Cellulophaga sp. L1A9: one gene and its partner. The protein of the gene in region 1 interacts with the protein of each later gene in a pairwise test. Links are inferred from orthologs where the notes say so. Each region holds a gene or a part of one and is shown on either strand. Other genes may lie near its edges.

The links. Proteins that work in one complex are often made in the same cells at the same time.
Region 2: the proteins of gyrA (region 1) and gyrB interact in binary tests that used the Escherichia coli proteins (3 or more experiments, as listed by UniProt). The link is inferred for Cellulophaga sp. L1A9 from one-to-one orthologs.

Annotation. Positions count from the first base shown.
Region 1 is NZ_CP047027.1:3,369,630-3,374,808, forward strand. What follows is about bases 905-3,976. They hold gyrA (DNA gyrase subunit A), read left to right. Parts: upstream 905-1,209; coding sequence 1,210-3,744; downstream 3,745-3,976. Other genes in these bases: GQR94_RS14865 (ATP-dependent Clp protease ATP-binding subunit), read right to left, coding at 905-954; GQR94_RS14875 (tetratricopeptide repeat protein), read left to right, coding at 3,770-3,976. In the rest of the region: more of GQR94_RS14865, read right to left, coding at 1-904; more of GQR94_RS14875, read left to right, coding at 3,977-5,032; GQR94_RS14880 (C40 family peptidase), read right to left, coding at 5,122-5,179. UniProt on the Escherichia coli protein: A type II topoisomerase that negatively supercoils closed circular double-stranded (ds) DNA in an ATP-dependent manner to maintain chromosomes in an underwound state.
Region 2 is NZ_CP047027.1:769,935-773,834, reverse strand. Bases 1-2,946 are described here. They hold gyrB (DNA topoisomerase (ATP-hydrolyzing) subunit B), read left to right. Parts: upstream 1-465; coding sequence 466-2,427; downstream 2,428-2,946. Other genes in these bases: GQR94_RS03100 (DUF6588 family protein), read left to right, coding at 2,501-2,946; asnB (asparagine synthase B), read left to right, coding at 1-180. Also shown: more of GQR94_RS03100, read left to right, coding at 2,947-3,505; GQR94_RS03095 (hypothetical protein), read right to left, coding at 3,587-3,900. UniProt on the Escherichia coli protein: DNA gyrase negatively supercoils closed circular double-stranded DNA in an ATP-dependent manner to maintain chromosomes in an underwound state.

The DNA of each region.
Region 1 (5,179 bases):
TGCACCAACAATGGTATGAATTTCATCAATAAAAAGAATAATATCATCATTCTTTTCAAGTTCGTTCATGACCGCTTTCATACGCTCTTCAAACTGCCCACGGTATTTTGTGCCCGCTACTAAAGAAGCTAAATCAAGGGTTACTACCCGTTTGTTGTAAAGTATTCTAGAAACCTTTTTGTTAATAATACGGAGTGCTAATCCTTCTGCGATAGCACTTTTACCAACTCCAGGCTCACCTATAAGTAAAGGATTGTTTTTCTTTCTTCTACTTAAAATTTGAGAAACCCGTTCAATTTCTTTCTCTCTACCTACAACAGGGTCTAATTTATCCTCTTCGGCCATTTGCGTTAAATCGCGACCAAAATTATCTAAAACAGGAGTTTTAGATTTTTTATTTCCTTTCTGACCCGTTGTTCCTCCGAAATTTCCTTCCTTACCTTCTGCTGCATCATCTGCATCATTAGGGAAAGATTCTGACGTTGGCGAATCTACATAATCATCATCACTTGTAATCATAGATTTGAATTGCTCTTTAACTCCATCATAGTCTACTTTCAATTTATGTAGCAATTTAGTCGTTGGGTCATTCTCATTTCTAAGAATGCATAACAATAAATGTGCTGTATTAATAGAAGAGCTTTGAAAAAGCTTTGCTTCTAAAAAAGTTGTTTTTAGTGCGCGTTCCGCCTGCCTAGTCAGGTGCAAATTCTTTTTATCTTTTTGCATTGGAGTCGCATTGGGGTTTGCGGGACTTAAAATTTCGACCTTTCTACGAAGGTGATTTAAGTCAACATCTAAAGCGTCAAGAATGCTAATTGCTTTTCCACTTCCATCACGCAATAGCCCAAGCATTAAATGCTCGGTACCGATAAAATCGTGACCAAGTCGTAAAGCTTCTTCTTTACTATAAGCAATTACATCCTTTACTCTAGGTGAAAAATTATCATCCATATATATTCCTTTCAACATTAAAAATAGTAAATCTATCTCAAACAATAACAAATACTGTTCCTATATTCGATAAATAATACCTAATTGACGTAAAAAACAAAGATAATCCACTTAAGCCAATTCGTTTTATGAATAACGATATACTTTTTAATGTTGATAAATTCTTAAATAAACTATGAAAGAATTGTCTGGAAAGCTTCGATTTTCTGTATATTGGCATGTTTTTTAACCTAGTAAATAATATAAGATTTTAAAATGGCAGAAGGAGAAAAATTAATTCCTATCAACATAGATGATGAAATGAAATCCGCTTACATTGATTATTCAATGTCGGTCATTGTGTCACGTGCATTACCTGATGTTAGGGATGGTTTAAAACCAGTACATAGAAGAGTTTTATTTGGAATGTACGAATTAGGTGTTCGTTCAACAAGTGCTCATAAGAAATCTGCTCGTATTGTGGGTGAGGTTTTAGGTAAGTATCACCCGCACGGAGATACCTCTGTATATGACTCTATGGTGCGTATGGCACAAGAATGGAGTTTGCGTTATATGCTTGTAGATGGCCAAGGTAACTTTGGTTCTATTGACGGCGATAGCCCTGCAGCAATGCGTTATACTGAAGCACGTATGCGTAAAATTGCAGACGACATGTTGGCAGATATAGATAAGGATACTGTAGATCATCAGCTGAATTTTGATGATACATTAAAAGAACCTAAAGTATTGCCAACCAGAATACCTAACTTATTGGTAAATGGAGCGTCTGGTATTGCAGTAGGTATGGCAACGAACATGCCGCCTCATAACTTATCTGAAGTTGTAGATGGTACCATTGCATATATTGAGAATAATGATATTGAGATAGATGAGTTAATTACCCATATTAAAGCGCCAGATTTCCCTACAGGAGGAATTATCTACGGATATGATGGTGTTAAAGAAGCTTTTCATACGGGTAGAGGTCGTGTGGTTATGCGTGCTAAGGCTTCTTTTGAAGAAGTTCAAGGTCGTGAATGTATCATCGTTACCGAAATTCCGTATCAAGTGAATAAGGCAGACATGATTAAAAAGACTGCTGATCTTGTTAACGAAAAGAAAATAGAAGGTATTTCTACGATTAGAGATGAATCTGATAGAAACGGTATGCGTATCGTTTATATTATTAAAAGAGACGCCATTCCTAATATTGTTTTAAACACCTTATATAAGTATACATCTCTTCAAACTTCTTTCAGTGTAAATAACATTGCATTGGTCAATGGAAGACCTCAAATGTTGAATGTGAAAGAAATGATTCATTATTTCGTTGAGCATAGACATGAGGTTGTTGTTCGTAGAACGGAATTTGAGTTAAAGAAAGCTGAAGATAGAGCACATATTTTAGAAGGACTTATTATAGCTTCGGATAATATTGATGAGGTTATTGCAATTATTAGAGCATCTTCTAATGCAGATGAAGCTCGTGCAAACTTAATGGAGCGCTTTAAGCTGTCAGAAATTCAGGCTAAGGCAATTGTTGAGATGCGTTTGCGTCAGTTAACAGGATTAGAGCAAGATAAATTACGTACAGAGTACGATGAAATATTAAAATTCATCGAAGATTTAAAAGATATTCTTGCGCGTAAAGAACGTAGAATGGAAATCATCAAAGAAGAATTAGCAGAAGTAAAAGCTAAATATGGTGATGAAAGACGTTCTGAAATTAACTTTGCTGGTGGAGATCTTAGTATGGAAGATATGATTCCTGATGAGCAAGTAGTGATTACTATTTCTCATGCTGGATATATTAAGAGAACAGCACTTTCAGAATATAAAACCCAAAATAGAGGAGGAGTTGGTCAAAAAGCATCATCTACACGTAATGAAGATTTCTTAGAACATTTATTTGTAGGTACCAACCACCAATACATGTTATTCTTTACTCAAAAAGGAAAATGTTTCTGGATGCGTGTTTACGAGATTCCAGAAGGAAGTAAATCTTCTAAAGGTAGAGCTATTCAAAACTTGATTAGTATAGAAAGTGATGATAAAGTAAAGGCATTCATCTGTACACAAGATTTAAAAGATGAAGAATATGTGAATAGTCACTATGTGATTATGGCGACTAAAAAGGGTATCGTTAAGAAAACATCGCTAGAACAATATTCTAGACCACGTCAAAACGGTATTAATGCTATTGGTATTAGAGAAGATGATGAGTTGTTAGAAGCAAAACTTACCACAGGTACTAGTGAAATATTCCTAGGTCTTAAATCTGGTAAAGCAATTCGTTTTGAAGAAAGTAAAACAAGACCAATGGGTAGAAATGCTTCAGGGGTTAGAGGTATTACTTTAGCGAATGATGATGATGAGGTCATTGGAATGGTTTCTGTTCATAATCTTGAAGAAGAAATTTTAGTAGTTTCTGAAAAAGGATATGGTAAGCGTTCAAGTATTGAAGACTATAGAATAACGAACAGAGGAGGTAAAGGCGTTAAGACAATTTCTATTACCGATAAAACTGGAGGTTTGGTCGCTATTAAAAACGTATCGGATTCTGATGATTTAATGATTATTAATAAATCTGGTATAGCAATCCGTATGAGTGTTGAAGATCTACGTGTTATGGGTAGAGCTACTCAAGGGGTTCGTTTAATTAATATAAAAGGTAAAGATTCTATCGCAGCTGTAGCAAAAGTTATGAAAGACGAAGACGCTGTAGATGAGTTGGAAGAGGGTAGTGACTTGACTGTGGATCCAGAGAATGGCACGGCAATTGATACTACAGATACTGAAACAGAAGAATAAACACTAAATTAAAATTATAATAAAAATGAAAACTAGATTATTTATAGCAGCGGCAATGTCTTGCACAATGGTAGCGTTCTCACAGAAGAACGAATTGAAAAGTGCGGAGAAAGCATTAAAAGCAGGTAGTGCTACAGAAGCTAAAACAGCATTAGACAGTGCATCTTCTCTAATAGATGGTGCAGATGCAAAGATGAAAGCACAGTTTCACTTCTTAAAAGGAGAAACTTTTGCAATGCTTGCTAAAAAAGGAGATGCAAGTGCATTTAATACAGCAATTGAATCTTACAACGAGGCTATTGCAACAGAGGAAACTTCAGGGAAAGTAAAGTATACTCCAGAAGCGAAGCAGAAATTATCAGCAATGACTGCTGATTTAATTAATGCTGCGGTTGAAGATAACAACAATAAGAAATATAAGCCAGCAGCAGATAAATTGTATATGGGCTACAAATTGAGTCCAAAAGATACCGTTTATTTATATTATGCAGCAAGTAGTGCTGTGAATGGTGGTGAATATGAACAAGCTTTAAGTTACTACAACGAACTTAAAGATTTAGGATATGACGGCTCTGAAGTGAAGTATACGGCAGTTAATGTTGCTTCTGGTGAAACGGAAGAAATGGATAAGACTCAAAGAGATCTTATGGTTAAATCTAAGACGTATAAGGATCCTAAAGAAGAAAAAAGTCCTTCTAAGAGTTCAGAAATTATTAAAAACATCGCGTTAATTTACACGCAATTAGGTCAAGATGATAAAGCTTTAGGTGCTTATAAAGATGCACGTGCAAATGATCCTGAAGATGTAAACTTAATTTTAAATGAAGCTAACCTTTATTTCAAATTAGGAGATAAAGATAAGTTTAAGTCTTTAATGGCAGAAGCTACAGCATTGCAACCAGATAACGCAGATTTGTTTTATAATATAGGTGTTGTTAATATGGAGCAAGGTAATATTGAAGATGCTAGAGCGGCATATACAAGAGCTTTAGAGATTAACCCTGGTTATGTTAACGCACAATTAAACCTTTCTACAACATATGTTAATGAAGGAAATGGTTTAATAGACGCTATGAATGCTTTAGGGAATTCTAGATCAGATATTGCAAAATATGACGAGCTTAAAAAGAAGAAAGATGGTTTGTTTCAAAAAGGAGCAGATATTTTAGAGCAAGCATTAAAATTAAATCCTGATAATCAAGGTATTTTAGAGCAATTAAAAAATATCTACGGAGCATTAGGTGATAATGATAACTTCATGAGATTAAAGAAGTTGATAGGAGAATAATTCACGCTATCAAATAGTATAAAAAAAGCCTTTACATTTTTGTAAAGGCTTTTTTGTTGGTGTAATTTAAAGAAATTAAAAATGCTACTTTAAAATATTTTCTTGATCACACGTAACTTGTGAGTGTATGTTTTAGATGTTGTATTG
Region 2 (3,900 bases), 2.6 Mb from region 1 along the record:
CGTGCAATTTTTGAATCACATTTCCCTTCAGATGCAGCTGCGCTTTGTGTGCCACAAGAGGCTTCTGTAGCATGTAGTACTAAAATTGCATTAGAATGGGATGAAGCGTTTAAGAATATGAACGATCCGTCTGGTAGAGCGGTAGCAAACGTGCATTCAGATGCATATGTAAAAGCTTAAATTTTATAAATAAGAATTACCACTGTTTTCAGTTTTAATTATAATTAGTCGATTAGAAGCATCCAATTTGGGTGCTTCTTTCGTTTTATGCTATTTTGGTAAATCGCTTAAATGGTGGTCTTTAAGAGGGCTATTCTGATGGAATATAACAGAAAGATGCAATACTAATATTTTCCACAATTATTGTTGATAACTTACTGTTGTCATTTTGTTACAAATCCTTAATTTCATTAGGTATTGCTTATATTTGTAAGATTGCTAAATTTATATTGAAACCATTAATTTATGAGCGAAGAAGCAAATAAAGACGAGCAAAAGAAGAATAATTACTCAGCGGATAGTATTCAGGCCCTTGAGGGTATGGAGCATGTACGTATGCGTCCGTCCATGTATATTGGAGATGTAGGTGTTAGAGGATTGCACCATTTGGTATACGAGGTAGTAGATAACTCTATTGATGAGGCAATGGGTGGTCATTGTGATACGATAACTGTTGCTATAAATGAAGATAATTCTATTACCGTTAGAGATAACGGTCGTGGTATTCCAGTAGATATACATAAAAAAGAAGGTGTATCAGCATTGCAAGTTGTAATGACTAAAATTGGTGCTGGTGGTAAATTTGACAAAGATTCATACAAAGTATCTGGTGGTTTGCACGGGGTAGGTGTTTCTTGTGTAAATGCATTATCCAAAGATTTAAAAGCTACAGTTTTTCGTAATGGGACGATTTACGAACAAGAATATCAAAAAGGAAAAGCTTTATATCCCGTTAAAAGTATCGGAGAAACTGATATAAGAGGTACTGAGATTACTTTTTATCCAGATGAAACTATATTTACGCAAACTGTAGAATTTAGTTATGAAACACTAGCAAATAGAATGCGTGAGCTTTCTTATTTGAATAAAGGAGTTTCTATCACAATGACGGATAAACGTCAAAAAGATAAAGACAGTCCTAGTGGTTTTCATGAAGAGCGTTTCTATTCAGAAGAAGGATTAAAAGAATTTATAAAATTCCTAGATGGAAATCGCGAGCCTCTTATTAAAGGTGTGATTTCTATGGAGGGGGAGAAAAACGGAATCCCTGTTGAGGTAGCTATGGTGTACAATACTTCGTATACTGAGAATTTACATTCTTATGTGAATAATATCAATACACATGAAGGAGGTACGCATTTATCAGGGTTTAGAAGAGGTTTGACGAGTACTTTAAAAAAGTATGCAGACGCTTCTGGAATGTTAGATAAATTGAAATTTGAAATTCAAGGAGATGACTTTAGAGAGGGATTAACAGCAATTATATCAGTAAAAGTTGGAGAGCCTCAATTTGAAGGACAAACAAAAACTAAATTAGGTAACCGTGAAGTTTCTGCAGCAGTGAGTCAGGCAGTATCTGAAATGTTATCAGATTATTTAGAAGAAAATCCTGAGGATGCTAAAATAATAGTACAGAAAGTGGTTCTTGCTGCTACAGCACGTCACGCAGCTACTAAGGCGCGTGAAATGGTACAGCGTAAAACGGTAATGAGTATTGGTGGTTTACCTGGTAAACTTTCAGATTGCTCAGATCAAGATCCTGTAAACTGTGAAGTATTCCTTGTAGAGGGAGATTCGGCGGGTGGTACTGCAAAACAAGGCCGTGATCGTATGTTTCAAGCAATTTTGCCTTTAAGAGGTAAGATTCTTAATGTTGAGAAGGCTATGCGACATAGGGTTTTTGAGAACGAAGAAATTAAAAATATCTATACAGCCTTGGGTGTATCTATAGGTACAGAAGAGGATAGCCAGGCGCTAAATTTGGATAAACTTAGATATCATAAAGTAGTCATCATGTGTGATGCGGATGTCGATGGTAGTCATATTGAAACTTTAATTCTTACGTTCTTTTTTAGGTACATGAGGGAATTAGTAGAAGCAGGGCATGTGTATATTGCAACGCCTCCATTATACTTGGTTAAGAAGGGTGCTAAGAAACGTTATGCTTGGAATGATAAAGAGCGTGATGAAATAGCAGAAAGCTTTAATGGTAGTGTGGGAATACAACGTTACAAAGGTCTTGGTGAGATGAATGCAGAGCAATTGTGGGATACTACAATGAATCCTGAATTTAGAACTTTAAGACAAGTTGTTATTGAAAATGCTACGGAAACAGATCGTGTTTTCTCTATGTTGATGGGGGATGAGGTTCCGCCACGAAGAGAATTTATTGAGAAAAATGCTGTCTATGCGAACATTGATGCATAGAAAACTATAATTACACAACAAAAACTCGCACCTACCGTGCGAGTTTTTTAGTTTTATAGAAATAATAAAAACTATGAAACACTTTTTTCTTTTGCTAGTTCTAATTTCTGGTTTGTCGGCGACAGCGCAAGCAGATATTAATAATCTTTTTGCTGCAGGTGTAGATGATGCAGAGCGTTTTACAAACGCGTACATGGCGCCGCTGTCTGAAGGAATGATTTATAGCATTTCTAATGGGTGGTATAATTCTGGAGAAACTAAGCCTCTTGGTGGTTTCGAGATATCGATCATCGGGAACATGGCTTCGTTTAAAAATAAAGAAGACAAGAAAACATTTGTTTTAAATACGGCAGATTATGACAACTTACAATTTGTAGATGGTGGTCTTAGCAAATCAGTAGCAACAGGACTGGGCGATTTGGAAGATATTCGTGTTTTTGTTGAAGATGAAAATGGTTTGTTTAGAGAAGAGTTTGATTTGCCTACCGGGCTGTCGTCAGAAAATATCAATTTTGTACCCTCTGCTTTTTTGCAGGTAAGTGTTGGTCTTATAAAGGGGATGGAGATTAAAGCACGATTTTTACCGAAAATTGAAACAGACGAAGTTGCTGTTGGTTTTTACGGTATTGGTTTGCAGCATGAGCTTACAAGTTTATTGCCCGCAGAAAAAATATGGCCGGTTGCTATTTCTGGAGTGATAGGATATACGCATTTGAACGGAACATATGATTTTACCGATACTGATATTATAGCAGGAGAAAATCAAAAAATTGATGCTAAAATAAATTCATGGAATTTTCAAGCAGTGGTGTCTACGAAAATGCCGATTATTAATTTTTATGGTGGTTTAGGGTATATCTCTGGTAATTCTAAAACAGATGTTTTGGGAACTTATATTGTGCAGTCGGGTCCTTTTCAACAAACAATAGAAGATCCTTTTACATTAACTAAAAAAGTTTCTGGAGCTACTGCAAACATTGGAACAAAATTAAAACTAGGTTTTTTTAGGCTACATGCAGATTATACTATAGCACAATTTAATAGTTTATCTGTAGGGGTAAACTTTGGGTTTAGGTAATCTATTTTAAAAATAGGAAGATATTAAAAAAGGCTATCTGTTTAAACAGATAGCCTTTTTTATTGCTTTATAGAGCTGTAATTATTCTCTAGTGGCTAAAATATCACCATCAGATTCTTGTAAGGTTGTTTGTACTAAGGTAACTATGTCATCAGGGAAATCTGTTCCTGGGTAAGAAATGATGTATTGGTCATCTTCGTGTTTCCAGCTAAAATCTGTTTGAACAGTCAAATCGCTGTTTTGATATTGATGATACCTTCCTAGGTAGGCGTCATTAAAAATCCATTCAGATTCTGTTTTAATAATTTTTAGATTTACAGAATTACTCTCGACAGTATTGGTCCATATGCCAATTACTGGATCATTGTTAACAGTTGTTTTTGAGCAACTTGCAA